3 regions of the Marinomonas sp. G8-14 genome follow, and region 2 is predicted to be linked to each of the others. Evidence: predicted binding sites of a transcription regulator. Region 2 holds the regulator's gene; each other region holds the start of a gene.
The links. Region 2 encodes LexA, which represses DNA repair genes until DNA is damaged. Its sites were predicted from a motif close to TACTGTNTANNTANACAGTA; they were not measured.

Region 1 (10,971 bases), 2.0 Mb from region 2:
AATCTCGCTCTGGTGGCTCAGTAAAACCTGGTTTTGAAGGTGGTCAAATGCCTTTGCAGCGTCGTCTGCCAAAATTCGGTTTTACTTCACGTCAGGCAAAGTATGTTGCTGAGGTTCGTTTAAACGAGCTTGCTGCTGTAAATGCTGAAGTTGTAGATTTGGCTGCTCTTAAAGGCGCCGACATTCTTGGTCATCAGATTAAGACAGCTCGTGTAATCTTGTCAGGCTCAATCGACAAAGCGGTTACCGTTCGTGGTCTTAAAGTGACTAAAGGTGCTCGTGCCGCTATTGAAGCAGCTGGCGGAAAAGTCGAGGAATAAATGGCAAAGCGTGGCTCACTACCAGCTGGAATGCAAAACGGATTAGGCGAGCTTTGGGCATCGTATCCGTTTCGTGTTTTTGGCAATTATTGTATACCGAATTGGTGCACATATTCCTGTTCCGGGTATTAACCCTGATAGGTTATCAGCCCTGTTTGATCAAAATGAAGGCACTATTCTGAGTTTATTTAACGTATTCTCAGGGGGCGCGCTCGAACGCATGAGTATTCTTGCGCTTGGGATTTTGCCCTATATTTCTGCTTCAATTATCATGCAGTTATTGACGGTTGTGAGTCCGCAGCTAGAGCAGCTTAAGAAAGAGGGTGAAGCGGGTCGTCGTAAGATTACTCAGTACACTCGTTACGGTACGGTGCTTCTTGCTCTTATTCAGTCTGCCAGTATGGCGGTTGGTTTGGCAAGCCAAGGTATCTCGTTTAGTAGCGGCATTGAGTTCTATGCTGTTGCTGTCGTGACGCTTGTTGCTGGTACTGTTTTCTTAATGTGGTTAGGTGAGCAAGTTACTGAGAAAGGGATTGGTAATGGTATTTCCATATTAATCTTTGCAGGTATCGTTGCTGGCTTGCCTTCTGCTTTAGGTCGTTCGTTTGAATCGGCTCGTCAAGGCGATATAAATATTTTAGCTTTGTTGTTGATTGGTATATTGGCCATTGCGACGATTGCGTTTGTTGTTTTCATCGAACGTGGTCAGCGTCGTATAACGGTTAATTATGCTAAGCGTCAGCAAGGCAAAAAGGTGTTTGCCGCACAAAAGAGTCATTTGCCGCTTAAGGTGAATATGGCCGGGGTTATTCCGCCTATATTTGCTTCAAGTATCCTTCTTTTTCCAGCTTCGATTGGACAATGGTTCGGTCAAGGTGAGGGGATGGAATGGTTGCAAAATACCTCTTTGGCTCTAGCTCCTGGGCAACCGCTCTATGTGCTGTTGTTTGCGATAGCAATTGTATTCTTTTGCTTCTTCTATACAGCGCTAGTGTTCAATCCTAAAGATGTGGCAGATAACTTGAAAAAATCCGGTGCTTTTTTACCGGGTATTCGTCCAGGCGATCATACAGCTCGATATATTGATGGTGTAATGACTCGTTTGACACTGTTTGGTGCTTTATACATCACGCTTGTGTCACTGATGCCTCAGTTCTTTGTTGTTGCGTGGAATGTTCCATTCTACTTTGGCGGTACCTCTATGTTAATCGTAGTCGTTGTTGTCATGGACTTTATGTCGCAAGTTCAAAGTCATTTGATGAGTCAGCAATACGAATCATTAATGAAGAAATCTAATCTGACTGGTTATGGTCCAAATGGCCTAATGCGCTGAGCGTAAGGTTGGAGTTGAACATGAAAGTACGTGCATCTGTAAAGAAAATCTGTCGTAACTGCAAAATCGTTCGTCGTAACGGTTCAGTTCGAGTGATTTGCGTTGAACCTCGTCACAAACAGCGTCAAGGTTAATCGCGAGTTTGCTTGATGACAGGAAAGGGTGGTTGATTTATGGCCTAAAGATAGGCATAATCAGCCGCCCTCATGAAAGTAAAGTGATGAATTATCATTTAATCATCAATAACAACGGAGTAAAATGAATGGCTCGTATAGCCGGTGTCAATATTCCTGACAATAAACATGCGGTCATTTCTCTGACTTACATCTTCGGAATTGGTCGCACTCGTTCACGCGCAATCTGCGCTGCTGCGGGTGTAGCTGAAACTGCGAAAATTGGTTCATTAAGTGACGAAGTCCTTGATGAGCTTCGTGGCCAAGTTGCTAAGTACACTGTAGAGGGTGACTTACGTCGTGAAGTCAGTATGTCTATCAAACGTTTGATGGACCTAGGTTGTAATCGCGGGATTCGTCATCGCCGCAGCCTACCTGTTCGTGGTCAACGTACCAAAACGAACGCTCGTACACGAAAAGGCCCACGTAAGCCTATTCGTAAGTAATATAAACGCGTTTCGCTCTAGCCACAAAGTTTGCTAGAGCTGAGCATTAAATAGGAAAAGTGCAATATGGCTAAGCCAGCTACGCGCAACACCAAGAAAAAAGTCAAAAAGACGGTCGTCGACGGTGTTGCTCATGTACACGCGTCATTTAACAATACGATCGTGACTATCACTGACCGCCAAGGCAATGCTTTGTCTTGGGCTACTGCCGGTGGTTCTGGTTTTCGCGGATCTCGTAAAAGTACTCCTTTCGCAGCTCAAGTAGCCGCGGAACGTGCCGGTGCTGTCGCACAAGAGTTCGGCCTTAAAAACGTTGACGTAATGATTAAGAGCACAGGTCCTGGTCGTGAGTCCGCAGTTCGTGCATTGAATGCATTGGGCTTGCGTATCAATAACATCACAGATGTGACGCCAATTCCGCATAACGGTTGCCGTCCACCTAAGAAACGTCGCGTTTAATTGAGGAGACAGATACATGGCTCGTTATATAGGTCCAACTTGTAAGTTGTCTCGTCGTGAAGGTACCGACTTGCAATTGAAGAGCGGTTCACGCGCTCTTGAGTCGAAATGTAAAGTAGAGACGGTTCCTGGTGTGCATGGTGCACGTCGTGGTCGTCTTTCTGATTACGGCTTGCAATTACGTGAGAAACAAAAAGTACGTCGTATGTACGGTATTCTAGAAAAACAATTCCGTAACTACTACAAATCTGCAGCTCGTCTTAAAGGTGCAACAGGTGAAAACCTTCTGCAACTTTTAGAATCACGTTTAGACAACGTTGTATACCGCGCAGGTTTTGGTTCTACGCGTGCGGAAGCTCGTCAGCTAGTAGGCCATAAAGGTATTCTAGTAAATGGCGCTACGGTTAACATTCCGTCTTACCAAGTTAAAGCTGGTGACGTCGTGTCAATTCGTGAAAAAGCTAAGAAGCAATTGCGTGTACAAAGCGCATTAGAGCTATCTAAAGGTCGTGCACCGATCCATTGGATCGAGGTTGATTCAACTAAACTGGAAGCAACTTACAAAGCTGTTCCAGAGCGTGCCGATTTATCAGCTGAAATTAATGAGAACCTAATTGTCGAACTTTACTCTAAGTAAGTTGGCAATTAGGATTAAGAAATAGGTGGATCTATGCAGCGTTCAGTGAGCGAATTGTTAACCCCACGCAACATTGAAGTTCAGGAACTAGGCAACTGTCGCGCTAAAGTTACACTACAACCGCTAGAGCGTGGTTTTGGTCATACTTTGGGTAACGCTTTGCGCCGTATCCTGCTTTCTTCAATGCCAGGTTGTGCGATTGTTGAAGTTGAAATCGACGGTGTATTACACGAATACAGCGCAATCGAAGGGGTTAAAGAAGATGTAATTGAAATTCTTCTTAACCTGAAAGGAGTTGCGATCGCTCTACACGGGCAAGATGAAGCAACTCTTACTCTAAGTAAAAAAGGTCCCGGTATCGTAACAGCTGGAGATATCCAGTTAGTTGCTGATGCAGAGATCGCTAACCCGGATCATGTTATTGCGCACTTAGACGATACTGCTGAGTTAACGATGCAGATCAAAGTCGCTCGTGGCCGTGGTTATGAGCCTGCTGATGCTCGTGTTGCTGGCGACGATGAGACTCGTCCAATCGGTCGCTTGCAACTGGATGCCTCATTCAGCCCTGTTCGCCGTGTTGCGTACAGTGTCGATAATGCTCGTGTTGAGCAGCGTACAGATTTAGATAAGTTAGTCTTAGACATCGAATCTAATGGTACAATCGATCCTGAAGAAGCAATCCGTCGTGCAGCGACTATTTTGCAACAGCAAATTGCTGTGTTCGTCGCCCTTGAAAGCGAGAGCGAAGCACCTGTTGTAGAAGAAGAGGATGAGATTGATCCAATTTTGCTACGCCCGGTTGATGATCTTGAATTGACCGTTCGCAGTGCTAACTGTTTAAAAGCAGAGAACATTTATTACATCGGTGATTTGATTCAACGCACTGAGGTTGAGCTTCTTAAGACGCCTAACCTAGGTAAGAAGTCGTTAACTGAAATCAAAGATGTTTTAGCACAGCGTGGTTTGTCTTTGGGAATGCGTTTAGAGAATTGGCCACCGGCTAGTTTGAAAGACGATAGCAAAGTTCTAGCTCGCTAGGTCATTGTTCCCTGACCACCGTAGTTTGGTAAGGAATGTAAAATGCGTCATCGTAAGAGTGGACGTCACTTAAACCGTACTAGCTCACATCGTAAAGCGATGTTTAAGAACATGGCTGCTTCTTTGTTCGAACACGAAGTTATCAAGACTACGTTGCCGAAAGCCAAAGAACTACGTCGTGTTGCTGAGCCGTTAATCACATTGGCGAAAGTTGATTCTGTTGCGAATCGTCGCCTTGCCTTTGCTCGTACTCGTAGCAAAGACGCAGTAGGTAAATTGTTCACGGAGCTTGGTCCTCGTTACCAAGCTCGTCCTGGTGGTTATGTTCGCATTCTTAAATGTGGCTTCCGCTCAGGCGACAATGCGCCTATGGCTTATGTTGAATTGGTCGATCGTCCAGTTACAGAAGCCGCTGAGTAATATTAGTCTGTAATAAAAAGCCGAGCTAGGTAACTAGCTCGGCTTTTTTGCATTTAAATTAATGCTTTAACAGCGTATAAAAAAACACCCAATTAAATATGTCTCACTGGGTGTTTGCATTTAGTCAGTCGTAATTAGTTGAGCATCAGTTTTAAAAATCGTCCCGTATGGGATTTCTCTGCTTTTGCAATGTCCTCAGGGGTGCCCTCTGCGATGATATAGCCACCGCCACTGCCTCCTTCTGGTCCTAAATCGACAATCCAGTCAGCCGTTTTTATGACATCAAGATTATGTTCAATGACCACAACTGTGTTACCATGGTCTCTTAAGCGATGAAGTACTTTCAATAGCTGCTCTATGTCTGCGAAGTGTAGACCTGTAGTGGGTTCGTCAAGAATATAGAGCGTTGTCCCAGTGTCTCTTTTAGATAGTTCTTTAGCGAGTTTGACGCGCTGCGCCTCGCCACCCGATAATGTTGTCGCGGCTTGACCGAGGCGGATATAACCTAAACCAACATCCATCAAGGTTTGTAATTTTCGAGCAATAGAAGGGACAGGGTCAAAGAATTCACGTGCATCCTCGATGGTCATTTCAAGGCATTCGTGAATATTCTTGCCCTTATAGTGTATTTCTAAGGTTTCACGGTTGTAACGTTTGCCTTTACAGGTATCGCAAGGGACGTAAATATCTGGCAAAAAGTGCATTTCCACTTTGATTACACCGTCACCCTGACAAGCTTCACAGCGTCCACCTTTGACGTTAAAGCTGAAGCGGCCTGGTTTGTAGCCTCGTGAGCGAGATTCTTGTGTTCCTGAGAACAGCTCCCTCATGGGGGTGAAAATACCAGTATAAGTAGCTGGGTTCGATCTTGGAGTGCGGCCAATTGGGCTTTGATCAATGTCGACACATTTATCGAATAAGTTGAGCCCTTCAATACGCTCATGCGGTGCCGCTTTAAGTGTTGTTGCGCCATTAAGCGCGGTAGCGGCAAGCGGATACAATGTGCCATTTATTAACGTTGACTTGCCTGAGCCAGATACACCAGTAATACAGGTCATTACCCCGACAGGAATTTTTAAATCTACGGTATTTAAGTTATTGCCTGTGGCGCCAATAAGATTAAGAAACTGTTTGTCTTTGGCTGTGTGTCGGATGGCAGGGATTTCAATTTTGCGTTTGCCCGTTAGAAATTGCCCTGTGACGGATTCTGGGCAGTCCATTATGTCTTGTGGTGTGCCGCTAGCAATAATTTGTCCGCCATGAACCCCTGCACCTGGTCCTATGTCGACCACGAAATCCGCAATACGGATAGCGTCTTCGTCATGCTCGACCACAATGACGGTATTACCTAAGTCTCTCAATCTCGTTAAGGTTGCAATAAGCCGTTCATTGTCCCGTTGGTGTAAGCCGATCGAAGGTTCGTCCAATATATACATGACGCCAACCAGACCAGCACCGATTTGGCTGGCAAGGCGGATTCGTTGTGCTTCGCCGCCAGATAGCGAGTCTGCTTTTCGATCGAGTGTTAGATATTCCAAGCCAACGTTTACCAAGAAGGTTAATCGGTCACGAATCTCTTTAAGAATTTTAGAGGCTATCTCTCCACGTGACCCTGGAAGTTCAAGTGTTTCAAAGTACTTCAAGCATTCAGCGATTGGATAGGTCACCACTTCTGGTAGTGTTTGCTCGGCAATAAAGACGTTGCGAGCGGATCGATTGAGTCGAGATCCATGGCAATCTGGACAAGGCTGAATGCTAATGTACTGCGAAAGATCGTCACGTACACTGTCAGATTCTGTTTCATGGTAGCGGCGTTGTAGATTGGGGATAACACCTTCAAACGCATGCGCACGCGTCATTTTGTCGCCGCGTTCATTGATGTAAACAAAATCTATCTTGTCTTTCCCCGAGCCTTGCAGAATGCGTTTTTTGAACTCACTCGGTATGTCTTTGTATTTTGCTTCTATATCAAAACCGTAATGTTTTGCTAGCGCGCTAAGCTGTTGATAGTAGAAAATGCTGCGTCTACCCCAACCGCGAATTGCACCTTCCGCTAAGGTCAAGGTTTCATCTTGAATAATGCGTTCAGGATCAAACATTTGATGTGTGCCAAGGCCATCACAGGTCTGACAGGCACCATTCGGATTGTTAAATGAAAAGAGGCGTGGTTCCAACTCGGTCAGGCTGTAACCGCAGACCGGGCAGGCGAACTTACTGGAAAAAATGTATTCCTCTTTTTCATCATCCATATTGATGACTTTAGCTATGCCGTCGGATAAACCAAGGCACGTTTCAAACGATTCTGCCAAGCGCAATTGTAGGTCAGAGCGTACTTTGAAACGGTCAATAACCACTTCAATTGTATGTTTTTTGTTCTTTTCTAAGGTTGGGGCATCATCGAGATCGACAATAATGCCATTGATTCGTGCGCGGATAAAACCTTTTGAGAGCAAATCGCTAATAGTGTGCAGGTGCTCGCCTTTGCGATCCTTTATAATAGGGGCAAGCAGCATCATCTTAGTGTCTTCTGGTAGCGATATAACTTTATCGACCATTTGTGATATGGTTTGTGCCTCTAGCGGTTCGCCATGATCTGGACAGCGAGGCTGCCCTGCACGAGCAAATAACAATCGTAGATAATCATAGATTTCTGTTATTGTACCGACTGTTGATCGAGGGTTATGGGAAGTTGATTTTTGTTCGATAGAGATAGCAGGGGAAAGGCCTTCAATGTGGTCTATGTCCGGCTTCTCCATCATTGACAAAAATTGTCTTGCGTACGTAGACAATGATTCTACATAGCGACGTTGACCTTCCGCATAGAGTGTATCGAACGCAAGAGAGGATTTGCCCGAGCCAGATAGGCCAGTAATCACCACAAGTTTGTCTCTTGGGATGTCTAGGTCCACATTTTTTAGATTGTGAGTGCGGCCTCCGCGTATGGTAATGGTATCCATGAGTCTCCAATGTGAAGTCGATCAACAGAAAGTAATCTGCTAGTAAATTAAATAACTGTCTATTTTTACAGTAGTTGAAATGGAGCTTCAACGGTATTTTTTGTAAAATTGACAATCTTTTTTCTTAATACCCAAGTTAAACGGTTTAAACCACTTTATGGATCTACTCGAACGTCGTTCAGTTCTTGCTTTAGCGCTGATTTATTTGTTCAGAATGTTGGGCTTGTTTCTCATTATGCCCGTGATCAGTGTCGCCGCTGATGGGCTGACTGGTGCGGATGCTGCCTTAATTGGGACTGCCATTGGTATTTATGGTCTGACTCAAGCGAGTCTGCAAATCCCGATGGGTATGTGGTCTGACAAGATTGGCCGTAAACGCGTCATTATCATCGGACTCCTATTGTTTGCTGTAGGGAGTTTGATTTGTGCCAATGCCAACGACATCAATACCTTGATAGTCGGACGGGCTATTCAGGGTGCCGGCGCGATTGCTAGCACCTTAATGGCATTACTCAGTGATGTGACAAGAGAGCAAAATCGGACGAAGGCGATGGCCATCGTTGGTATCAGTATCGGTGCTTCGTTTATGTTGTCTTTGGTTTTAGGGCCTTGGATTTTTGCTTTGGTCGGACTTTCAGGTTTATTTTATTTATCCTTTGCACTCTCTTTACTGGGTATAGCCTTGATCGTTTTTGCTGTGCCGAATATCGTTCAACATACTTTTCGACGGGACACCACCCCTAGTCTTCAGGCATTAGGTTTGGTACTAAAAGATGCAAAATTACGCTTCTTAAATGTGAGTGTTTTATTACTTCACGCAAGTTTGACGGCATTGTTTGTTACTGTGCCGAACTTATTGATTCAGCAGTTTGGATTGCCCTTGTCACAACATAGCTGGCTATACTTAGCCATCATGGGTTTTGCCTTCGCAGGTATGTTACCATTGGTGATTATCGCTGAATCAAAAGGTAAGACAAAAGCGATCTTGATTGCCGTGATGTTGTTGTTGGGTTTAAGTTCGATATTATTGCAATGGGCGCCCTATTTATGGCTCTTTGGGCTTTTACTGTGGGTTTATTTTGTCGGCTTTAACTCATTAGAGGCCGTGCTGCCCTCACTTCTTAGTAAGTTGGCACCAGTCGGTTATCGCGGTACGGCAATGGGTGTGTTTTCTACCCATCAATTTATGGGTTCATTTTTGGGTGGTGTTTGCGGCGGTTGGCTGCTTCAGAATCACTCGAATAGCGGTGTCTTTTGGGTAGTTGGGGTGGTGTTTTTGGCCTGGTCGCTTGTTTGTGCCGTTCAGCCTGCGCCGCGTCAATTGAGTAGTTTGGCGTTTAGCTTGCCCAATATGACAGATGAAGAAATAACGAAGTTGGCGGATCAACTTGCTGAAATCCAAGGAGTGGAAGGTATGCAAATTTTTAAAGATGAGCAAACGGCTTATCTGAAAGTTGATAAGAAGGTATTAGACAAAGAGGCTTTGGTGCGTCTGGCGCCACAAGTAAGCCTTTAAGTAAAACACTATTCTATATTTTAGTTGGAGAAAAACGTCATGGCACGTGGAATAAACAAAGTAATCTTGATCGGTAACGCAGGCAATGATGCCGAAGTGCGTTTTATGCCATCTGGCGCCGCCGTTGCAAACGTTAACTTGGCAACAACAGAGAGCTGGCGTGATAAGCAGACCGGTCAAATGCAAGAGCGTACCGAATGGCATCGAGTGTCTTTTATGGATCGTGGTAACTTCCGTCTTGGTCAAATTGCAGGCGATTTTATTAAAAAGGGCTCTAAGGTATACGTTGAAGGTTCGTTGCGTACTCGTGAGTGGGAAAAAGATGGCATTAAGCGCTACACCACTGAGATCGTTGCGAATGAAATGCAATTGCTAGACGGCCGTGGCGATGGTGCTGGACAGCAAAGTGGTGGCTACGACTCTATGCAAGGTGGTGGCGGTTATGGCAGTGCTCCACAACAATCTGCCGCACCACAACAAGGCGGCTACGGTCAAGCGCCTGCGCATCAGGCGCCACAACAGCACACACCTCAAGGCGGGTTTAATCAGCCTCAAGGTGGTTATGGTCAAGCACCACAACAACCCGTGCATCAACCAGCGGCGCCACAAGCACAACCACAATCTTTTGGTAGCTGGGGCAATGCGCCACAGCAAGCGCCCGCTCAAGCTGCACCGCAACATCGTGCACCACAGCAGCCAGCGCCACAGCGTGCCCCTGAGCCAAAACCTCAGCAGGCACCGAACTTTGATGACTTCGACGATGATATTCCGTTTTAACGGTTACTAGAGATATCAGAAGGTCTTTGTGATCTAGGTTGATGTAATAAAGGCTCCTCTTTAGGGGCCTTTGTTGTTATATAATGGTTTGCTATATCGAATGAGTGAATCAAAGAGGTGTTTACTGTGAACGACGAAGATGAAACGTCTTTGTTTGCTCAAGAAGTGGCGGGTATTAAGCCGCTTGAAAAAAGCGAAGTATATCTAGGCAAAAAAGGCCCCATGGTCGACTTTGCTGCTCGCCAAAAAGCGGCGTTGATTGCGAAGGAGGCGGACCGGAATCACTTGTCGCAAGATTATGTGGAGAAAGTGGAGCCTAATGATGTGCTTGAGTATAAGCGCTCTGGTGTTCAAGACGGGGTGTTTAAGCGTCTTAGGCAGGGCAAGTATGGTATTGAGGCGCGTTTAGACTTGCATCGTCATACGGTGGCTCAGGCGCGGGAGCACGTCTATCAATTTACAGATGATTGTATGCGTCATGATATCCGCGTCGCTATCATAGTGCATGGTAAGGGGGATCGCACGCCGGACCCAGATAGCCAAGCGATGATCAAAAGTCATATCAATAAATGGCTCAGAGAGTTGGACGCTGTGATGGCCTTTCATAGTGCACAGCGGCATCATGGTGGTTTGGGAGCCGTGTATGTATTGTTTAAAAAAACAGAAAAAGCGCGTTTAGATGATTGGGAAAAACACCAAAAGCGTTGATGCGTTGTGTGGTTTGAAATGGGAGTGTCTACGTTAGTTCGTGCAGTAAAAGCCATATTTTTGCTATAATCCCGCCACTTTGCTGTCTTGGACTTATGTTGTCTTGAGTGTACCCAAGCTGCCCCAAAACATTGTAATGATCGTATTCTAATTCTATCGAGGTAGAGAATGGCAAATAGCACCGCGC
Region 2 (10,971 bases):
GTAGGTAATGATCTCAGCGGTATGCTGCTCTACTCTATTGAGGCTCATTCACCATATTGGGCACAATCAGCAAACCATTTTTTTGAAAGTCAAACGGACTCAATACCCGTAAATATTCACTTTCATAGGGCACTCCAGAGCGCATATTAAAACGATGGAACTGGTTAAGAGCGGTCAGCGTTGCAGAGGTCACCACCGCACCAAAACACTTATCCCATAATTGTTGTCTTAATGTATTCGCGGCAAGAATAGGCGAACCGCCCAATTCAATATCTTGCTCCATCCCCTGGCCGGATAACACCAACCAACGAGCATTTGGGGGAAAGTTCTGATCATCAACAGCAGAGTATAATCGCCACAAACCAACACATTGCTCTAAGCGACCAAGAATAACACCCAAAATAGGCTGCCACGTTTCGGCGGTTTCAGGCGTCACACCCATCCCTTCATTTTGTTTTGTCTTCTTGCATTCGTCCTGAATACTTTCAATATTGTTAAATAACTTTTGATAAGACGTTTGCAAGCTATAAGCCAATTGCCGCAATTCGTCTGGAATTTGACCAAACTCGAAGCGATGCTGATTATTATCTTGATCCAACCCCAAGCCTTGAATATAAGGCGCTAAACCTTGCTGCGCATATTGAATAAAGTTCACAATACTCTGTATTTGCTGAGGTATCTTTAATAAAAGCTGGCCGGTGACGCTCACGTCATCCGTTAACTCTTGTTTTAAATTCACTAAGTTTTTTTCTAACTGGCGCAACCAAGTAATACTTTGTTGCAAACGCACTTCATGGCGGAAATGCCCGATCGCTTTATCCGGCAGGTGATGCCCTTCATCAAATACATATATTGTATCTTTTGGTGGCGTCAAAATAGCGCCGCCCCCCAATGACAAATCAGCGAGCACAAGGTCATGATTGGCTACAATAACATCCGCCACTTCGATCTCGGCACGCGCCTTAAAAAATGGGCAGGCGGAGTAATTCGCACAATTACGATTTGTACATTGTTGATGATCGGTCGTTAAGCGTCGCCAATCTTGATCACGAACGATACCTGCCCAGTTGTCTTTATCGCCGTCCCACTCACCTTTTTGCAAAGCAGCGTCCATTTCTTGATAAAGCACGGTATTAATATCATCTGAATGAAGATGTTGTTCAAAAAGACCTGCGAACATATCGTCCATTGCTTGCTCTTCAGAATTGAGAAAACCTTCCAGATTATTCAAACACAGGTAACGTCCACGCCCTTTGGCAAGCGTGTATTTAAAGCTAAGCTGGGTGTGCTCTAACAGATCTGGCAACTCTTTGTGTAAGATTTGCTCTTGCAGCGCGACAGTGGCAGTGGAAATAATTAATTTTAACCCTCGCGCTTTGGCAATTGGAATAGCAGCCAGGCAATACGACAAGGTTTTCCCCGTCCCCGTTCCTGCTTCAATCACAGCAACATGCTTTTCTCCTAATCGCTCACCCTCTGAGCCGCGATTAATGTTACCCAAGGTTCGCGCGATCGCAGCAATCATTTGACGCTGTCCAGACCTTGGTTTATGGGACTTGGCATCCAAAGAAGCTCGGTATGCAAGTTGAATTTGTGTTTTTAGTTCATCTGAAAGCATTTATATCATTGAGTATCGTTAAGAATGCTGTATATAATAACAGTTACTGTATAAACAACCAGACAACTTATGATTAAACTAACCAAAAGACAATCTGACGTACTAGAAACCATTCGCGAATTTATTGGTGAAACAGGGTTTCCGCCAACGAGAGCAGAAATAGCGCACCGATTAGGGTTTAAATCCCCTAATGCGGCTGAAGAGCATCTCAAAGCCTTATGCAAAAAAGGCGCAATTGAAATGCTGTCTGGCGCCTCAAGAGGGATACGCTTAGTTGAGCGAGCTTCTAATGACGATCTAACAGAAGACCTTGGCCTACCTGTCATTGGCAAAGTTGCTGCTGGCTATCCTATTTTAGCCCAAGAGAACATCGCCTCACACGTGAACATACCTGCCAGCATGTTTTCTCCACAAGCAGATTATTTCTTGTCTGTATCAGGAACCAGCATGAAAAATATCGGCATCATGGAAGGTGATCTACTCGCCGTACATAAAACAACCACAGTCCGTAATGGACAAATAGTGGTTGCACGCATTGGCGATGAAGTCACCGTTAAACGCTTTGAACAAAATGGCAAAATTGTTCGACTAATTCCTGAAAACGAAGAGTTTACTGACATCATCGTTGACCTTGAAAGCGAAGACTTTGCGATAGAAGGCTTATCCGTTGGCGTGATTCGACAAGGTATTTAAACGCTCTTCAATGCACAAATAAAAAAGCGAAGCTTAAGCATCGCTTTTTTATTTGTGCTTATACTCGCTCACAAACTAATGCAGAATTTTTGGTCGAAATTCCTCATCATCAAGATAATCTGAATCTTCATCAAAGAAGGCGTCTTCAGAATAAACAAAATCAATGCCCGCGTGAAACATGCATTTTGCCAACTCAAAATAACGATTCTTTAGATAAGATCGAGTATCATCCAGGATCTGCAATATTGCCAAAGGAACGGTTTCCTCACCATCCTCGCTGGCTGGACGAAGCACGATATCACCATTCTCCAGCTCAACAATTTCTAGGTAGGACTCTTTCATATTCAATACTCTGATGACTCTTCTCTAAAACGCAAAACCAACTCAACCAATTTGGTTAAATAAAAACTCACAGATGCTCCGTTATCACTACCGCGACCAATCAAATTATCGCTTTGAACCGGAGAAGACAAAGAGCCACGACATTCAAATTGCACCAAATAAGCTTGATTCAGCTGAGAACACCAAGACTCGGGGCGTGAAAACAAATCCGCCAGCTCAGTCAGCACCGGAACCATTATCTGTTTTTTTCAGCTTCGCGTAGCATGCTAGGCACATCTAAAGAACCAGATAATGAATACGTCGTCGACACTTCTTTTAACAAACCATTCAGCGCGCTTCTTAACTGAAAAATCGCTGAACTTTCCAGGCCGACATTAAGCCATGCTTCTTCACTGATTTGACTTTGCTGAATAAAGCGTCTTGCCGTATCCAGCTTTTGGTTTGTCAAACTTGCCAAGGTAACACCGCTCATTTTTTCTTACCTTCTTCAATCACCCATTTAGAGCCAACATAAAATGCCTTCCAACCAGTTGGCTTACCTTCCTCTTCCGTCATGACGTATTGCTCTTTTGTCTTACGACTGTAACGAATAATAGCAGGACGACCTTCAGGGTCTTTCTTTGGTGCATCCGCAAAAAAGTGATATTTAGGATCAATCTGATCCATGTAAGGCAGCAATTCTTCCACTAAAGGCGCACGTGTCTCACGTTTACGCGGGAATTGGCTTGCAGCTAAAAATAAGCCCGTCGCCCCATCACGTAACACATAATGATCCTCAACCTTCTGGCAAGCCAAATCTGGCATAGGCACAGGATCCATCTTAGGTGGCGCAGCTTCGCCATTTTTAAGAAGCTTACGAGTGTTTTTACAGCTCTCATTAGTACAACCGAAATACTTACCAAAACGACCTGTCTTAAGTTGCATTTCAGAGCCACACTTGTCGCACTCAAGGGTAGGACCATCGTATCCCTTAATTTTAAAGGAGCCCTTCTCTACCTCGTAACCAGAACAGGACGGATTGTTACCACAAACATGCAACTTACGGTTTTCATCCATCAAATAGCTATCCATGGCCGAGCCACAGATCTGACAGCGATGTTTATTAATAAGCGCTTTAGATTCACCTTCTTCATCATCAACAGCAATAACCTCATCACCACGAATAAGGTTAATGGTTGCTTTACAGCGCTCTTTTGGCGGCAAAGCGTAGCCTGAACATGACAAGAACACTCCTGTACTGGCTGTACGAATCTGCATCGGACGAGAGCATGTTGGACACGCAATATCCGTCGGCGTCGGCTCATTGAGCATCATACCACCATCAGGCGACTCCGCTTTAGCCAGTACCGTACTAAAATCTTTATAAAACGCATTCAGTGTTTTAATCCAATCTTTATGACCTTCAGCAATATCGTCTAATTGCTCTTCCATTTGTGCCGTAAAACTAAAATTCATCAAGGAACTGAAGCTATCCACCAAACGCTCAGTGACAATATCTCCCATTTTTTCGGCATAAAAACGGCGATTTTCAACCCGAACATAACCACGATCTTGAATGGTAGAAATGATAGAAGCATATGTTGAAGGTCGACCAATACCACGTTTCTCAAGCTCTTTCACCAAACTGGCTTCGCTAAAGCGAGCAACTGGTTTAGTAAAATGCTGCTCAGGCAAAAGCTCTTTAAGATCCAGGTATTCTCCCTGACCAACATCCGGAAGAATATTGTCTTCCCCTTTTTTAGCCACGGTATGCATTGCACGCGTATAACCGTCAAAACGTAAGATTCGCCCTTTGGCTTTAAATTCATAATCCCCAGAAGTAACCGTAATCGTTGTTGACGTATATTCTGCAGGCGTCATTTGACACGCCATAAACTGACTACGGATCAGGTCGTACAAACGATGAGCGTCCTTCTCCATGCCTTGTAAATCATCAACACGAACGGTGACGTCAGAAGGACGAATGGCTTCATGGGCCTCTTGCGCGCCTTCTTTACTGCTATAACGAATCGGCTCTTCAGGCAAATACGCTTCACCAAAATTAGACAGTATATAACCTCTTAATGCCTCGACTGCATCGACACTCAAATTCGTCGAGTCAGTACGCATATACGTAATATAACCACCTTCATACAGACGCTGAGCAAGCATCATGGTCTTTTTAACGCCATAACCTAAACGTGTACTTGCCGCTTGTTGCAACGTAGACGTAATGAAAGGCGCAGAAGGCTTGCTGCTTGTCGGTTTGTCTTCTCGGCTGCTAACCAGATATTTAGCATCAATCAAACGTGCAACATGCTCATCAGATTGCGCCTTATTAACGGGACGATATTCTTTATCTTGATATTTCGCCGCCTCGAATTTGATCACCTCCTTCGAAGGCGTCGCTAGCATTGCATCAAGTTCCCAAAACTCATCAGGAACAAATGCACGAATCTCTTTTTCACGCTCTACAATCAAGCGCACAGCCACAGACTGAACACGACCCGCAGAGAGCCCTCTGGCCACTTTTGCCCAAAGCAAAGGCGACACCATAAAGCCAACTACACGATCCAAGAAACGACGCGCTTGCTGCGCATTGACTCGGTTCATATCCAATTCAGATGGCGTTTCAAACGCCGCTTTTATGGCTTTTTTAGTAATTTCGTTAAAAACGACGCGCTTATAACGACTATCATCGCCACCAATAGCTTCACGCAAATGCCAAGCAATCGCCTCCCCCTCTCTATCCAAATCGGTTGCGAGATAGATGGTGTCAGCATTCTTAGCAAGTCGTTTTAATTCATCGACAACTTTTTCTTTACCCGGCAAAATTTCATAGTGCGCTTTCCAGTTATGTTCTGGATCCACACCCATTCTAGAAATTAACTGTTGACGGGATTTACTACTTTTATACTCAAGTTTTTCTTCTGGACTCATCTTACGTGTCAAAGCAGCTTGCTTTGCGCGCTCTTGAGGCGTAGAGGTGGCAGTTGTACCAGTTGGCAAATCTCGAATGTGTCCTACACTCGATTTGACAATAAAGTCGTTGCCTAGGTATTTGTTGATGGTTTTCGCCTTAGCCGGCGATTCCACGATAACCAGTGATTTTCCCATTGAACTGTGTAAGCCTTTTAATAAAGTAGGTCTGCAAATCCACGTTGCACGAAGTTTCATCTCTAGGGGCGCTGATATTAAGCAAACACCTTTTATATGACAAGCGATCCCTGTATTGTTTCACATTAAATCTTGCTGAACTTAGTATTTCTTATTTAACATACTGAATTCATTGCTTAAGGACAATCATGGCTACCCTTCAAATATTAACAATTGCATTTTTGATCATCATTGTGCTTTTGTCTGTTGTTATTGGATCACGTGCACACCAAAAAGAAAAAGAAATTACGCAGCGACGCGTTAAACAACTACAACTATCTAATCGAGCAGATCGTGCTGAGCAACATATCCGCGGTTTAAGAGATATTAACACAGACACCATCGCGACGGATGTGCTTTATGACTTCTATCTAGACACACTTCGCGAGCTTCTGCAATATTCCGACGACCCAGAGAAAATAGAAATTCGTATCGCCACTGCCGAAGAAAACCGTAATAATGACCCACATACATTTAACCCGGAACCAGAGCTATTCAGCTTTCAGGAAAAAACCAATTATAGAGAACGCCTAACAAAACTGGCAAAAATGTTACTCTATCTTCGTCGAAAAGGCCGCATCAGCCATTCGCATTACCAAGCATGCTATGAGTATCTACGCTGGCTCAACCTATGGATTCAATTGAATCGCCAAATAGTTCAAGCCAATAAAAACTTTGCCAGTGGCGACATGCGCGTTGCTCAAACGCTTTATGGTGTCATTCTGTCACACCTTAAATCCGATGCGACAGAGCGCCCCGAAAAAAATGCGTTAAAAAACTTTGTTACGGATCGAATTCGGCAAATTTTATCACCTAAAATTGAAGCCATGAAGGACAGCGACAATCCAGAAGAAGTACTAAGCGAACTGATACACAATTTAGACACGCATAAAAAAACTAATCGGCGCTAAAAATCCTCCCCTAACAGGGACTGCTTTTAAGTATTGACGGTTTTCAATTCTGCCAATGAAAAAATCAACGTTGTCAGCGCCGCTAGCGCCTCTTCATCTCCGGCTTCACTCCAATACAATGCGACATACTCTGGGGTAATTTTTACCGCAGTGAGCAAGTGACCATAACGTTCCAATGTATTTTTAGATGCGCTATTCAATTCAAAAAATTTACTAGACCACCACCCATCAGCCAAGGCATGATATTTCCATACCTCGAAAGGTAATAACAAAAGCTGCGGCGGCAAAGTAGCAATAGGCTTTAAACGATAAAAAGAATAAGCGATTGTTTTTTGTCGGTTGATTGACTTATCCCACTTGTCAGGAAGGTCAATTGATGTAAGCTGAACGGTAAGACCCAGCTTTCGAGCATGCATACGTAATGCCATGCGTTGACGCTCTTTTTTATGTGGCATGATCCATAATGCCGACCCCATTAATGATAGTGTAATAAAAATAACAATAAGAGCAGTCATATTTTCATGTCTCTCGAGTTTTCAACTAAAATAAGTTAATCAAGCCAATTTTTTGGAGGTGTTCTATGATGTATAACAGAATTCTACTCGCTGTTGATCTAACCGATGAAAGCATTAAGGTTGCCAATAAGGCTGTCGCATTATGCAAAGCAACTGGCGCTGAACTGACCATACTCCATGTCATTGAGTCCTTAAACTATGCCTACGGCGGCGATGTGCCAATCGACATAACGGATATTCAAGCACAATTGCAAGAAACCGCTAAAGAACGTATCGCCATCCTAGAGGCCCAGCTCGATATTCCTGTTAGCGAGAGCTGCATTTCCCAAGGCGGCATAGAAAGCGAAATACACCGCATTGCCGAAGAAAAAAGAGTCGATCTTATTGTGGTAGGTAGCCATGGCCGTCATGGACTAGCACTTTTATTAGGCTCTACTGCCAACGGCGTACTTCATGGCGCACCGTGCGACGTACTGGCCGTCAAAGTTGTGAAAGACTAAACCAATAACGTAAACAATAAACCAATAAAAAGGCGATGCAACCATCGCCTTTTTCTTTATTTTAGCCCACTCTTTTGTTCGACTTTTGCGAAAGACGCTTAATGCCTAGTCCAAGTTGTTCCTTCACGACTATCCAAAAGCTCAATACCTTGACTGGCTAATTCATCACGAATCTCATCACCGCGCGCAAAATTTTTGTCTTTTCGCGCCTGCGCTCTTTCATCAATCAAAGCCTGTATTGCTGCTTCGCTCAGCCCTTCGGACACCGTACTATTTTGCAAAAAGTATTCTGGATCTTGGTGAAGCAATCCAAGCAATTCCGCCAAAGAACGTAATTCCGCAGCCAATTTTGATGCTTTATCCGCGTCCTCAGTTTTCGCTTTATTTAAATCTCGAACCAATTCAAACAAAACAGAAACCGCCACAGCGGTATTAAAATCATCCTTCATTGCTTCTTCGAACCGAGCAGTAAATTCTGTCGATACATAGGATTCTGCAATAGGCTGATGACGCAATGCCGTATAAAGACGCTCTAACGCCACTTTTGCATCATGCAAACTTTGATCTGAATAATCAATGGCACTGCGGTACTGACTAGACACCATCAGGTAGCGAACCACCTCAGGATTAAACTTGGCCAATACATCACGCACCGTGAAGAAGTTACCCAAAGACTTGGACATCTTTTCGTTATTCACACGAACCGCACCACAATGCATCCAGTAGTTAACATAGTCCTTACCGGTTGCCGCTTCTGACTGAGCAATTTCATTTTCATGGTGTGGAAACTTAAGGTCAGGACCGCCACCATGAATATCAAAGTGACTACCCAGGCAATTAGTCGACATGGCAGAACATTCAATGTGCCAACCAGGACGACCATCCCCCCAAGGTGAAGGCCAAGACACTTCGCCAGCTTTCGCTTGTTTCCACAACACGAAATCTGCTGGATGCTCTTTTGCCACCTCGACATCAATTCGAGCACCAGCCAACATATCTTCAAGTTTGCGGTTATTTAATTTGCCGTAATCTTTGAATTTAGTCGCTCGATAATAAACGTCGCCAGAAGTGCCATGATAAGCAAAACCTTTATCAATAAGGATTTGCACCATATCAATAATTTCTTGCATAAACTCAGTGGCTTTCGGCTCACGGTCTGGCATTTTGTTTCCAAGACGCAGTTCATCTTCGCGCTGTGCCGTAATCATTCGCTCAGTCAAAGACTGGGTTGATTCATTATTCTCTTCAGCACGTTTGATGATCTTGTCATCAACATCCGTAATGTTACGAACATAATTCAGCTCATAACCAAGATGACGAATAAAACGCGAAATAACGTCAAAGGAAATCATCGCGCGTGCATGCCCAATGTGACAAAAGTCATAGACGGTATTGCCACAGACATACATGCCGACTTTGCCTTCAACAATAGGTTTGAAAACTTCTTTTTTACCACTGAGGGTATTATAAATCTTCAGCATGCGCTTAATTTCCTTTTGCTTCGATCTTTGCCCAAGAGTCACGCAATGTTACCGTACGGTTAAATACTAAACCGTCTTCTTTTAAATCTCGGCAGAAATACCCTTCACGCTCGAACTGGAAGCTCTGACCTTTATCAGACGTCATCAATGAAGGCTCAACTTTGGCATTGGTTAGCACAGTCAAAGAATCTGGATTGATAAAGTCCAAAAAGGTTTTATCTTCATAATTGGCATCCGGCGCCTCATTGACAAACAAACGATCATAAAGATTCACGGTCGCGTCTACAGCGTGCTTAGCGCTCACCCAATGAATAACACCTTTTGGTTTGTAGTCTTCTGGATTTACACCAAGTGTTTTCTCATCGTAGCGACATAAGAGCCTCTACCACTTCACCCGCTTCATTCTTAATTGCTTCATCACAAATAATGACGTAGCCACCACGAAGGCGAACCGCACCATCCAGTGTCAAACGTTTCCATTTGCGAGGTGGCACTTCAGCAAAATCGGCCGCATCTATGTACAGCTCTTTACTAAATGGCACTTCACGAGTACCCGCTTCTTCGTTTTTTGGATGATTGCCAACCGTGAAGATTTCTTCTTTGTCTGCCGGATAGTTGGTCAAGGTCACCTTAATTGGATTTAACACCACCATGACACGATTTGCGCTTGCATCCAAATCTTCACGAATGGCGTGTTCTAGCATACCAACATCCACAACACCGTCAGATTTGGTCACCCCAATACGCTCACAGAAATTTCGAATAGACAACGCCGTGTAACCACGACGACGCAGACCAGAAATCGTTGGCATACGAGGGTCGTCCCAGCCATGAACATGTTTGTCATCCACTAGTTGCTTAAGCTTACGCTTACTCGTCACTGTGTAGTTTAAGTTCAAACGCGCGAATTCAATTTGCTGCGGATGCGCTGTATTTAATGTTTCTAGAACCCAATCATATAATGGTCGGTGATCTTGGAATTCCAGCGTACAAACAGAATGCGTAATATTTTCCAATGCATCGGACAAGCAATGCGTAAAGTCATACATTGGGTACACGCACCACTTATCACCCGTTTGGTGATGGTGTACATGACGAACGCGATAAATGATCGGATCACGCATATTTATGTTTGGGACTCGCCATATCAATCTTGGCTCGCAGAACCACTTCGCCATCTTTATACTTACCGTTTTTCATGTCCATAAAGATAGCCATGTTTTCTTCAACGGTACGATCACGGAATGGGCTGTTTTTACCAGGCTCCTTTAATGTGCCACGGTATTCACGCATCTGCTCTGCGTTTAACTCACAAGCATAGGCTTTGCCTGCTTGAATGAGCTGTACCGCAAAATCAAATAACTCGTCGAAATAATCCGAGGCAAATTTAGGCTCGCCGCTCCATTGAAAACCAAGCCATTCCACATCACGTTTAATAGACTCTATGTATTCAACACTTTCCTTCTCAGGGTTGGTGTCATCAAAACGTAGATTACATTGACCGTTGTAACGCTGCGCTAAGCCGAAATTAAGGCAAATAGATTTCGCATGACCAATGTGTAAGTAGCCATTTGGTTCAGGTGGAAAGCGAGTAAGAACCTTACCGCCATGTTTACCTGATTCGTTATCTTTATCAATGATTTGGGTAATGAAATTACCTGGTTTAGACGTTTCTGACATGTTTGATGTAAGTCCCGATAAGTGTTGGTCTAACAATATTGTTACTTTGATCGGTAAGTATATAGTATTTAGGTTTGCATAGGATATTGAGCAGAA
Region 3 (10,971 bases), 2.0 Mb from region 2:
TCATCTTATGATCCAGAAAAAAACCAAAGTTTTGAGGCTCGGGTTAAAGGGCGATCTATCAGATAAACCGCTACGTTACACCCTGTCTGCTTATCATATGGATATAAAAAATATGCAAGTTAGTCAGATGCCAACCGTCGGTTTGATCTATTTGACTAATGCGGCTGATGCCACTTCAGATGGTTTGGAAGCATCACTTGAATATTACTTCAATGAAAACTGGAGTACAGAGATTGGTGTGGCTTGGAATAAAACACGATTCGATCATTTTATTGATGGTAACAATGACTATTCAGGTAATCGAAATCCTTTTGCTCCTGAAATGAATGGCCATTTATCGCTGCGTTATGAGGATGTAGGTGGCTGGTCTGTGGCAGCTAGTTTAGTTGGAAGCAGCGCGGTCTATCTTGATGCAGCGAACAAGTATCAACAAAAGGGGTATGAAGTTGTCAATGTCTCCGCGAGTTATCCACTGACGGATAAGGCGTCTTTATCAGCGTATGTTAATAATCTGCAAGATCGTCAATTTGATGCTGTTGGTTATCAAAATGGCTATGTGACGGTTTACAGCCCGCCAAGAGAATACGGTGTGAAATTTACTTTGGAACTTTAACGGAGATAGGGATATGACTCAATTGGATTATCATGAATTACAAACGTTTTGGGATCTTGCTGGTTCTCAAGTGAAGATGAAAGCGCTTGAAGTGGCATTATCTCGATCTTTGTTTGATGTATTGCTAGAGCCTTGCTCGATAGAAGAAATAGCCCATAAATTGGCGATGCCATCCACTAATATCAAAGGATGGCTAGATCTCTTATGGAGTATGGGCTGTATTGATAAGGTCACAGATAATCAATACGTAGCGAGTGCGTTAGCAAAACGTTATATGACCAGTACATCATCAATGGATTGTTCACAAGCTTTGCAATTTCGCTTTCAAACGTTAAGGCGCTTTACTGAACAATTTGAAGCACTGCTGTATGTGTCAAAGAACAATACCGCTTTATCTTCAGCGATGGCGCCATTGTGGGCAAAAGCGGCTAAGGCACAGATTTTTCAAGAGCAGCGAGCAGTAACTGTGCCAGCACTCGATCGTATCCTTGGTCGTGTGCTAAACGTGACTATTGCTGAAGAAACACCACTGCATTTTTTAGATTTAGGTGGTGGACCTGGGTTGGTTGCTCTGTCACTTGCACGACGTTTTCCTAACTCCACAGGCGTGTTATTTGATTTCCCTGAAACGGCGAACATAGCTTATCAAAATGTTATGGCAGAGGGGTTGGAGCACCGTATTGACGTTCAGTCAGGTGATTTGAATACGCAATCACCAACTGGGCGATTTGATTTGATTTGGTGTTCTTCTGTATTGCATTTCATAGAGGATGCTAATGGGGCGATAAAACGCATTTCAGCGTTACTTAAGCCCAATGGCTTTTTACTGATTCTTCATGCCGAGCAAACCGCTGAAAAGAAACAGTGTGAAGGTGTTTTACCCTTTTATTTACCTATGGTTATGAAAGGCAACTATCTACCAAAGCAAGGTGAAATTGCTGCGTTGTTAGATCAAAACGGGTTAGAGGTCATACAAACAGAAGACGTAATAGACTTCCCAATGGCCCCTGTGAGGCTTTACTGCGGGAGAAAAACATTGTGATGACATCCCCTTACTTTTATCTTCATTGGGTCATTGGGTGGTGTAATTTTACTCTGACAATGACATCAATTTATCTCTATCTTGGAGTGCCATTGATGATGAGAGAGTATGGCTGGAGTGGTACAGAAATTGGCTTGTTTCAAATTTCTGGTCTACCGGTTGTTCTGAAATTCTTAATGGCATCGCCGATCGATCTTTTCCGCTTTCGGCAATCTAACTACTTTAAGTGGAGTGTGTTACTTGGTGGGGGCTTTCTATGTTGTTTGATGGTGTTGTCTATTTTAAATATTGAAATAACAACATTTAAGACACTATTTATTGTTGCCGTGTGTACCACCTTGATAACTTCTTGGTTGGATGTCCCCATTAACGCATTTGCTATTCAGCGTTTCCCCGAAGTTGAACGCCCTAAAACGGGCGCTATACGTTCTGCTGTGACGGCATTAGCGTCGGTTGTTGGTGGTGAGGCTCATGTTATTGGTGTACGCTCGTTTGGGTTGGGCGTGGCCTTTTTATATCTTTAGCCTCATGGCTTTACTTTGCGGTGTTTTGTTGTATATAGCCCATGTACGTTATCCGATGATAGACAGTGAACGTTTTCATTCAGAAAATGCCTCAATAGTTACATCATTACAGTCGCTTTTTGCCATCTGGAAAGGCTATTTTCAACGATCCGATATGGTGATGTGGAACATTATCCTTGTGCTTTACTTTCCTTTTATTGGTGCTGCTTGGCTGTATCTTAAACCGGTTATGTTAGACCTAGGGCTAAGCATAGATAACATTGCATGGATTGCTAGTTGCAGTGGTGTGTTCGCCGCGCTCTCAGGCTTTTTCTATAGCCTTTGTATTGCTGGTCTATCGCCTTATCGAGCCTTATTTATCTTCTCTGTGGTGAATGTGATTGCATTGTTAGGCATGTGCTTTGCCGTCTCTCTGGAGTGGTCCGATTGGCGTCTTATATGTGCTGTTTTTATTGTGGCAATCGCGCTTGGCCTCTCATCTGGTGTGTTGTTTGGCTTGATTATGATTCACAGCCGTCCACATTTTTCTGCCAGCGATTATGGCTTACAGACCAGCTTGTTTTCTTTATCTCGTATTTTGGTACCTATTTCTGCTGGCATAATTCTCGACCTAGTGGGGTATGTTGGTATGTTTTCCTGGCTTGTTGCTGGGGCATTGGTGGTTTGCGGCTTGTCATTTTATTGGATGTTTAAAAAGGAAAAATCATGATAAACGATAACAATAGTCAATTAGACTCATTGGTGCTTAATGAACCGACAGGGCAAGAGTTAATGAAAGTTGCCCCTAAAAAATGGAAGATGATGTTACTCGTTTGGGTATCTATCTATCCACTATTGAATATTTTTTTCCCGTTATTAACCCCTTATATAAGTGATTTTTCTTTACCTATTAGACTATTGATTATGACGATCATTATAGTACCGATTATGAGTGTTATTTTGGCAAGCTTGCAAAAACGGTTCTTTTTCTGGTTGCGTAGATAGAATAAAGGGGGAGTTATGTACAAGCTTAATGAAAGTACATAATATTTTTGTACATATAAAGCGATGTTTTCTTTATGCTACAAAAAATTTTATCGCGTTTGGGCAAAGCATCCGCTACTCTTTTTAATAAAGTCGAATTGAGATACTTAAAGGAAGAAGCAAATGCTATTTGGCAACAACAAATTATTGACCAGAATTACTGAGTTAGAAAAAGAGCTTGCCTCTTTTCAAGAAACTCAGGCTGATCTTAGACAAGAAATGTTGTATTTCTCTATGACCCTAGAAGGAAAAATAGTAGATGCAAACTCGCTTTTCATAAAGTCCTGTGGATTTGAGAAAGCAGAATTAAAAGGCAAAAATATTAAAGACTTGATACTTAAAAAGTCTTTAGAAAAAGAGCATTGCCAAAAAATGTTGTCTGCGATTAGCGAGAAAAAGCACTGGCATGGCGCTTTACAGCTAGAGACCAAAAAAGGTCAAGAAGCATGGTATCGTTCGATTATCCAGCCAAGAAAACAAGCAGAAGATGGGCGCGTGATATTAGAAGTCTACTCTGCTGAGCTTACGCGAACGATTTCTCAATCTAAAGAAGTTGAAGACATGTTAGCTGCATTGAACCGCTCGTCTGCAGTGATCGAATTTAGTCTAGATGGCATCATCTTAAATGCTAACGACAACTTCCTTAAAAGTATGGGGTATTCAAAAAGCCAAATTATTGGTAAACATCACAAAATGTTTTGTGATTCGAAAGAAGTTGAGTCTTCAAAATATCAGGATTTTTGGCGTCAACTTAGGTCGGGTAAATTTGTTTCTGAACGTTTCAAACGTTTTGATAGCCATGGAAATGCGGTGTGGTTGGAAGCTTCATATAACCCAATACACGATGAAAGTGGCGAGTTATATAAAGTTGTTAAATTCGCGACGGTTATTACCGAGCAAATGAATCGAGAGTTCGCTATTTCGGAAACCTCTGAGATCGCCTATGACATCTCCAAGAAAAGTGATGCGGACGCTATTACAGGTAAAAAAGTCATCGAGTCGACGATTCAGACCATGGATGAACTTTCAGTGCAAATGAGTAGTGCTAGCAAAGGAATAATCGAGCCTCAATACTCAGTCATTAAAAGTGGCTGCTTTGGTAGAAAGTATCCGCGGTATTGCAGATCAGACCAACTTGCTTGCTCTGAACGCTGCAATAGAAGCGGCGCGAGCAGGCGAGCAAGGCCGAGGCTTCGCTGTGGTGGCTGATGAAGTTAGACAACTTGCTTCTAGAACAAGCTCTGCCACCGAAGAAATTATCAAGGTGGTTGGGGAAAATAAAAACCTCACAGAAAAAGCTGTATCTCTTATTGAAGAAAGCATGGATAAAGCTCATAAGGCATTAGACCTTTCTACCGAAGCGGGTAATGTGATGAATGATATTCAGATCGGTGCAAGACAAGTCGTTGATGCGGTGGGCCAATTTAACAACAAACTATAGTTGTTCTTGAAACAAAGACTCGACATTCAAATTCCCTAAGAGTTTTGCTCTTAGGGAATTTTGCGTTAAGCAGACTGCTTAAGTTACTAAAACAACGCCATCTGATCGCCTTCCTTTGGTGGAACGGCAAAATGGCGGCAATCGAGATAGCTCAGTCTGTTGTCATCCAATCCATATTTGCGTCGCGCTACGTGAAAGCGTTGGTTAATCAAATCTGCAAAGATGCCTTCACCTGTCATGCGCTTGCCAAATTGACTGTTGTAGAGTTTGCCACCACGCATGTCCATAATACGTTGTAAAACGTGTTCGGCTCGATCTGGGTAATGCTGGTGGAGCCAATCCGAAAACAAAGGCGCAACCTCGTGAGGCAAACGCAACATAATGTAATTGATGGATTGTGCGCCGACCTCAGAGCAAGCAGCGACGATTTCTTCTAGCTCGTTATCGTTGATAAAAGGAATCACGGGTGCAACCAAAACCGATACAGGAATCCCAGCATCACGTAAGGTTTTAATGACTTGTAAACGTGTTTTTCCAGACGCTGTTCTGGGTTCCAAAATACGCTTTAAATCGTTATTGAGCGTCGTCACACTGATCGCTACATGAATAAGCTTTTTTGCTGCCATTTGAGTGAGTAAATCTATATCTCTGAGTATCAAGGTGCTTTTGGTTATTAGCGAGATTGGCTGATGATGCGCCAAGGCGATTTCCAATAATTGACGAGTGATCTTGAGCTGTTTTTCAATCGGCTGATAAGCATCGGTATTAATACCTAATGCAATGGGTTCACATCGATAGTTTGGGTGCGCCAGTTCTTCTTCAAACAAAAATGCCGCATTGGTTTTGGCAACCAGCTTGGTCTCAAAATCCAACCCTGGCGACAAATCTAAATACGCATGAGTAGGGCGAGCAAAGCAATATACACAGCCATGCTCGCAGCCTTTATAAGGATTCACCGACAGGCGAAAAGGAATATCAGGAGACGAATTGCGACTAATAATGCTTTTGGCGCGTTCATGACGAACTTCCGTCTTGGGCGATGATGTTTCCAGCAAAGCAATCGCTTCGTCGTTTTCATCTACTTCTACCAGCGTAATAGCAAAGCGCCCCGCCATATTATTGGCTGTGCCGCGCCCCTTGATAGGATGATTGAAAGGAGATTTTTCGCCTTTTTGATCGCTGTTATTGATAAAAGAAGTAGACATAAAAACACCTGAAAATACTGTATGTATAAACAGTATTTTGGTCGTTAGATTTCAATAAAGCAAGCTTGTTATTGTGGAGTGTTAAGTTTGTTCGCGTAGTGTGTTGAGATCTGCTTATTGATAGGTACACTCAATTGAATGATCGATGGGTTTCTAGGAGAACTGCGTGTTGTTTCAAAACAATTATTTACCAAATAGTGTTGTGGCTTACGCACAAGATTATGAACACGGTAAATTTGAGCCTTATCATGCTCATAACTGCGCACAGCTGATTCACACACTAAGTGGTGTGATACGTGTAGAGACTCGTTTGGGTAGTTGGGTGATTCCTCCAAATCGGGGAATGTGGATTCCTGCAGGAATTGAACACAGTCTTTATATGACCGGTTTGGTAAAAGTGAGAACGCTATTTATTGACCCTCTTGCTCGGGCCGATTTGCCCCATGATTGCTCTGTCATTGACGTATCCATGTTGTTAAAGGCACTTATTATTGAAGCGTTAGAGCTTCCTAAAGAAATTGTTTCAGGAGGTCGTGATGAGCGAATTATTGAATTGATTTTGGACGAATTACGTCGATTATCGAGCGTGTCTTTCTATGTGCCATTGCCGAGGCTCTGCTGCTTTGGTTTCTTTGTGTGATCATGTCAGTCAACGCATTGCTCATGATTGGACAAATGCCGATGGTGCTCATATTTTGGGCATAAGCGAGCGTTCTGTCACTCGAAAGTTCCAGCAAGAAATGTCGCTAACATTTGCAGAATGGCTGCGTAGGAAGCGTTTATTATTGGCTCTGGAGTATCTTGCCAGCGGAAAAAGCGTCTTAGATACCGCGATTCTGATTGGTTACGATAGTCCCAGTGCTTTTAGTGCGATGTTTAAAAGTCGAGTCGGCGTTTCACCGACTGACTATTTACTGCAATCTCAATAGACGTAATGAAAGTTACCGTCTCGCTAAGCTTCTTTGTATAAAGGATGGCAAGCGTTGATTAGTGCCTGTAGCGAGGCCTTAGTCAAATCTTCATTAATAGCAACGCCAAAACTTGGTGTAACCTGATCTGACTCAATTTGAACATAGCTCACCGCTTTGCTTTTCGTCTGTTGCCCTAAAGTGTGTTCATGAAAGTCACTGATGTTTATCTGCCAGTTAAAACGCTTTCTTAACGCATCAAGCATGGCGGACAACAATCCTTTGCCTTCGCCAACCAGTTGCCATGTTTTTTCCTGGTAGCGTAAGGTAGCGCGAATTTCCTGTAATCCGTTTGAGCTATGGCTGCGATAAGTCATTAATGTCATTTGGCCTTTGTCATCTGAGTTCAGCCTGTAGGATTCTCTGAATAAACGCCAAACATCGGCTAGAGGCATTTCGTGACCAGTTTGATCCGTATGATTTTTGACTTTTTTGCTAAAGTCTATTTGTAGTTTGCGTGGTAAAAACAGTCCATGATTTTCCTGTAATAACCAAGCAGCACCGCTTTTGCCAGATTGGCTATTTACTCGAATGACTTCTTCATAAGAGCAGCCAATATCTTTCGGGTCTAATGGTAAATAAGGGATTTGCCAAACAGTCGACGAGGTTAATTTTTGTGCGGCAAAGCCTTTTTTGATCGCATCTTGGTGTGAACCTGAAAACGCCGTAAAAGCCAATGAGCCAGCATAAGGATGCCGAGGATGAACGGGAAGTTCATTGCACTCTTCGACCAACTCCACTGTGCGGCGCATGTCTGAAAAATCCAAATTAGGATGAACTCCTTGGCTATAAAGATTCATCGCTAAGGTGACGAGATCCACATTGCCAGTTCGTTCTCCATTACCAAATAAACAGCCTTCAACTCTCTCTGCACCAGCGAGTATCGCCATTTCTGCTGTGGCAACGCCTGTGCCTCTGTCGTTGTGAGGGTGCACGCTGATGGTAATGTGTTCTAGAGAAGAAAAAGACGTCATGAAATATTCAATTTGATCTGCAAACACATTGGGCGTGTTTACTTCTACCGTAGTTGGTAGGTTCAAAATCATCGGGCGTTCTTGGCTTGGCTGCCATGTTTTTTTCACTGCTTCGCACACTTCTAAGGCAAAGTCAGGTTCGGTAAAACAAAAGGTTTCTGGCGAATATTGAAGAGTCCACTGAGTATCTGGATTTTGCTCGCATAATTGGCGAATGTGTTTAACGCCTTGCACGGCTAATTCAAGGGTTGCTGTTTTGTCTTGGCAAAAGACGACTTCTCGGAAGATCGGCGCGGTAGCATTGTAAATATGCACGATGGCTCTTTTAGCTCCCACAAGAGCCTCTATGGTGCGCTCAATCAAATCCATACGAGACTGTGTCATGACTTGAATCGTCACGTTGTCAGGAATGTGATTGCCTTCAATTAATAATCGAACAAAGTCAAAATCCGTTTGCGACGCGGCAGGAAAGGCGACTTCGATTTCTTTAAAACCACATTCAATTAAATGCTTAAAGAAAGCCATTTTCTTCACGTGATCCATCGGATTAGCAAGCGCTTGATTGCCGTCGCGTAAGTCTGTTGAGCACCAACGAGGCGGAGCCTTCAACTGCTTTGAAGGCCAAGTGCGGGCTGGAAAATCGATAATTTGAGCAGGGCGATATTTTATAGAAGGCTGGGTTAGCATGATATTTTCTCTTTAGCATTAGACATTGAATCCTTATGCTAAAGAGAAGTTTTTTGTCTGTCTGAGCTGTAATTGACAACTATCGTCGCAAAATGGACAGAGCCATCTAGAAAATGCAGATTATATCGAGACGTTACGTTTTTGTCGCATCAGGAAGACAAAGGCGATACCGCCAACGAGTCCTGTGATGATGCCTATGGGCATGTCTTCAGGGGGAATAAGAACTCTGGAAGCAATGTCAGCAGTAACTAGAAAAAGAGCGCCTATCAAAGCCGACAAAGGTAAGACTTTGCGGTAATCGCCACCAACCAGTAAACGCACAATGTGCGGCACCATCAGGCCGACAAAGCCGATGACACCAGAAAACGCAACCGCCGCGCCAGTCAGTAGCGCGCAGACAACAATCACAATTAGACGGAATCGCTCGACCGGAACCCCTAATGTGCTGGCGCTTTCATCGCCAAGAGTCATGGCATTAAGATAACGAGCGTTGTAGATCAGATAGCCGGAACCGAGTAAGAGCGTTACTAGCGGAAACCAAAGCTGTCCCCATTGCGCCAGTCCTAAGCCGCCGAGCATCCAGAAAATCACCGTATGAGACGAGCGATGATCGCCCATAAAGATGAATAAATTCCCCAAGGCCGTGAGTACAAAGGCCACGGCCACGCCTGCTAGAATCAATCGACCTGCACTGTGCGCCGACGAAAAGTTCGCTACCGCCAAGACCAGAAACATGGCAAACAAAGCACCCAGAAAAGCAAAGACAGGTACGGTGACAACGCCAAGAATCATGCCTGTATGCAACAGTGCGATAATCGCGCCCAGTGCCGCGCCAGATGACACGCCTAACAAATGCGGATCCGCCAGAGGATTACGAGTGACGGATTGCAACGCGGCTCCGACAATGGCTAAGGCGGAGCCCACCATGGCGGCTAGCAAGGTGCGCGGTAAACGCACGGCCCAGATAATATTCTCGCGTCCCATCGACCAGTTTGGCGGTGTATTGGTGATCGATAATTTGTGACCAATCACACTCCACACGGTGGACTGGTTAATAGGCACAGACCCAACACCAATCGCCACGCCCATTAATAACAACAGCAAAATGCTCAGCAAAATTAACAGTGCGGGCAGGGGAACGCGCCCCATGATGGTGAGTTGTTTATTGGTAGATTTCATAACGCCGTTCTAAAAGCCTCGGCTAAGCGTTTGATCGCATTTATGTTGCGAGGACCGGTGTGGCCTCGACGTATTCTAATACCACGAAGTGATTGTTTTTCACTGCTGGAATGTTTTTAAAAGCTGGGTTGCTGCGCAAGAAGTTGATCTTTTGCTCTGCGGTAACGTCGCCATAATTAACGATAATAATAAACTCTGGTGCTCGGTCAATAACGGCTTCCCAGCCAATTTGAGTCCAGCTTTTTTGCACGTCGTCGACGATGTTTTTGCCGCCTGCGGCTTCGATCAAGGCGGTCGGCATACCGAAGCGACCGGAGGTAAAGGGTTGTTCTTCACCGGAATCGTAAACAAAGACTTTCGGTGCTGTTTTTAATGGCGCTAGATCAGCTTGGAAATTCTCAAGGTCTTGTTGATAACCTTTTACCAAGGATTGGGCTTGCTCTTCTTTACCAAAAATACGACCTAGGTTGAGCAAATCTACATAAAGGTCATTCATGGAGACTTTCGGTTTGTCCATGATATGAATGCAGCTTTCAGTCAATTCGTATACCTTGATGCCAAGGGGCGCCAAGGTATCAGGCGTAACGCCACCACCCACTCGCATACCGTAGTTCCAGCCCGCAAAATAAAAGTCCGCATCAGCACCCAAAAGCACTTCTTTACTGGGGTATTTAGGTGACAGTTCAGGTAATTCGCCGATGCCATTACGCAATGTTGGATCTAAGGTTTTCCAGCCAGATACGCCAGTAAAGCCGACCATATGATCTTGCAGGCCAAGGGCCAGCATCATCTCGGTTAAGTTGACGTCGTTTGATACGGCCGCTTTTGGTGCTTGATTAAAGGTAACTTGGCGGTCACAGCTTTGTACGGTGACAGGGTACTCAGAGGCACTCGCTAAGCCTGTGTGTAAAAAACCTAACAATGCGCCACTAACGAGTAATGATGTGTGTTTGATGTTTGTAGTAACACTCGTTGTCATGAATTTGTCCTGTTAATCATTGATATAAAAAGAGAATCTTGGGCGTTGTGTAATGGGATGCTCATCAATGATGGTGTCCACATCAAATACTTGTTTTATGCGTTGCTGGGTAAAAACGTCATTAGCCGGTGCACAGGCCTGCATTTCACCATTTTGCATCACTAGTACTCGATCAGCATAAGCGGAGGCGAGGGCTAAATCGTGTAAAGAAACAATAATGGTACAAGGCAGTTTTGACAGTAAAGTGAGGACATCAAGTTGGTGGCGAATGTCTAGATGATTGGTTGGCTCGTCGAGAACCAATACATCAGGGCGTTGTGCTAGGGCTCTGGCGAT

Region 1: a site for LexA is predicted at 7,837-7,856, ahead of uvrA (excinuclease ABC subunit UvrA). Genes of this name have one in related genera too.
Region 3: a site for LexA is predicted at 5,864-5,883, ahead of AC0L6V_RS19345 (PA0069 family radical SAM protein). Genes of this name have one in related genera too.

The regions. Positions count from the first base shown of each region.
Region 1 covers NZ_CM147891.1:3,199,036-3,210,006, reverse strand. The annotation lists gene rplO (50S ribosomal protein L15) at 1-320, shown strand, start outside; partial or broken gene secY (preprotein translocase subunit SecY) at 321-1,653, shown strand; gene rpmJ (50S ribosomal protein L36) at 1,674-1,787, shown strand; gene rpsM (30S ribosomal protein S13) at 1,916-2,272, shown strand; gene rpsK (30S ribosomal protein S11) at 2,339-2,731, shown strand; gene rpsD (30S ribosomal protein S4) at 2,748-3,368, shown strand; gene AC0L6V_RS16365 (DNA-directed RNA polymerase subunit alpha) at 3,402-4,406, shown strand; gene rplQ (50S ribosomal protein L17) at 4,449-4,826, shown strand; gene uvrA (excinuclease ABC subunit UvrA) at 4,961-7,783, opposite strand; gene AC0L6V_RS16350 (MFS transporter) at 7,941-9,299, shown strand; gene ssb (single-stranded DNA-binding protein) at 9,339-10,076, shown strand; gene smrA (DNA endonuclease SmrA) at 10,203-10,784, shown strand; partial or broken gene AC0L6V_RS16335 (insulinase family protein) at 10,953-10,971, shown strand, end outside.
Region 2 covers NZ_CM147891.1:1,193,246-1,204,216, forward strand. The annotation lists gene AC0L6V_RS06065 (helicase C-terminal domain-containing protein) at 1-48, opposite strand, end outside; gene AC0L6V_RS06070 (DEAD/DEAH box helicase) at 35-1,618, opposite strand; gene lexA (transcriptional repressor LexA) at 1,688-2,311, shown strand; gene AC0L6V_RS06080 (hypothetical protein) at 2,387-2,653, opposite strand; gene AC0L6V_RS06085 (hypothetical protein) at 2,656-2,889, opposite strand; gene AC0L6V_RS06090 (hypothetical protein) at 2,889-3,125, opposite strand; gene topA (type I DNA topoisomerase) at 3,122-5,749, opposite strand; gene AC0L6V_RS06100 (DNA topoisomerase I) at 5,938-6,699, shown strand; gene AC0L6V_RS06105 (hypothetical protein) at 6,726-7,214, opposite strand; gene AC0L6V_RS06110 (universal stress protein) at 7,280-7,714, shown strand; gene cysS (cysteine--tRNA ligase) at 7,813-9,195, opposite strand; partial or broken gene AC0L6V_RS06120 (glutamine--tRNA ligase/YqeY domain fusion protein) at 9,200-10,875, opposite strand.
Region 3 covers NZ_CM147891.1:3,795,522-3,806,492, forward strand. The annotation lists gene AC0L6V_RS19310 (TonB-dependent receptor) at 1-66, shown strand, start outside; gene AC0L6V_RS19315 (TonB-dependent receptor domain-containing protein) at 98-613, shown strand; gene AC0L6V_RS19320 (class I SAM-dependent methyltransferase) at 627-1,655, shown strand; gene AC0L6V_RS19325 (MFS transporter) at 1,655-2,179, shown strand; gene AC0L6V_RS19330 (MFS transporter) at 2,127-2,888, shown strand; gene AC0L6V_RS19335 (putative antibiotic biosynthesis monooxygenase) at 2,885-3,163, shown strand; partial or broken gene AC0L6V_RS19340 (methyl-accepting chemotaxis protein) at 3,326-4,643, shown strand; gene AC0L6V_RS19345 (PA0069 family radical SAM protein) at 4,730-5,848, opposite strand; gene AC0L6V_RS19350 (AraC family ligand binding domain-containing protein) at 6,015-6,488, shown strand; gene AC0L6V_RS19355 (helix-turn-helix transcriptional regulator) at 6,472-6,777, shown strand; gene leuA (2-isopropylmalate synthase) at 6,801-8,477, opposite strand; gene AC0L6V_RS19365 (FecCD family ABC transporter permease) at 8,598-9,656, opposite strand; gene AC0L6V_RS19370 (ABC transporter substrate-binding protein) at 9,697-10,635, opposite strand; gene AC0L6V_RS19375 (ABC transporter ATP-binding protein) at 10,648-10,971, opposite strand, start outside.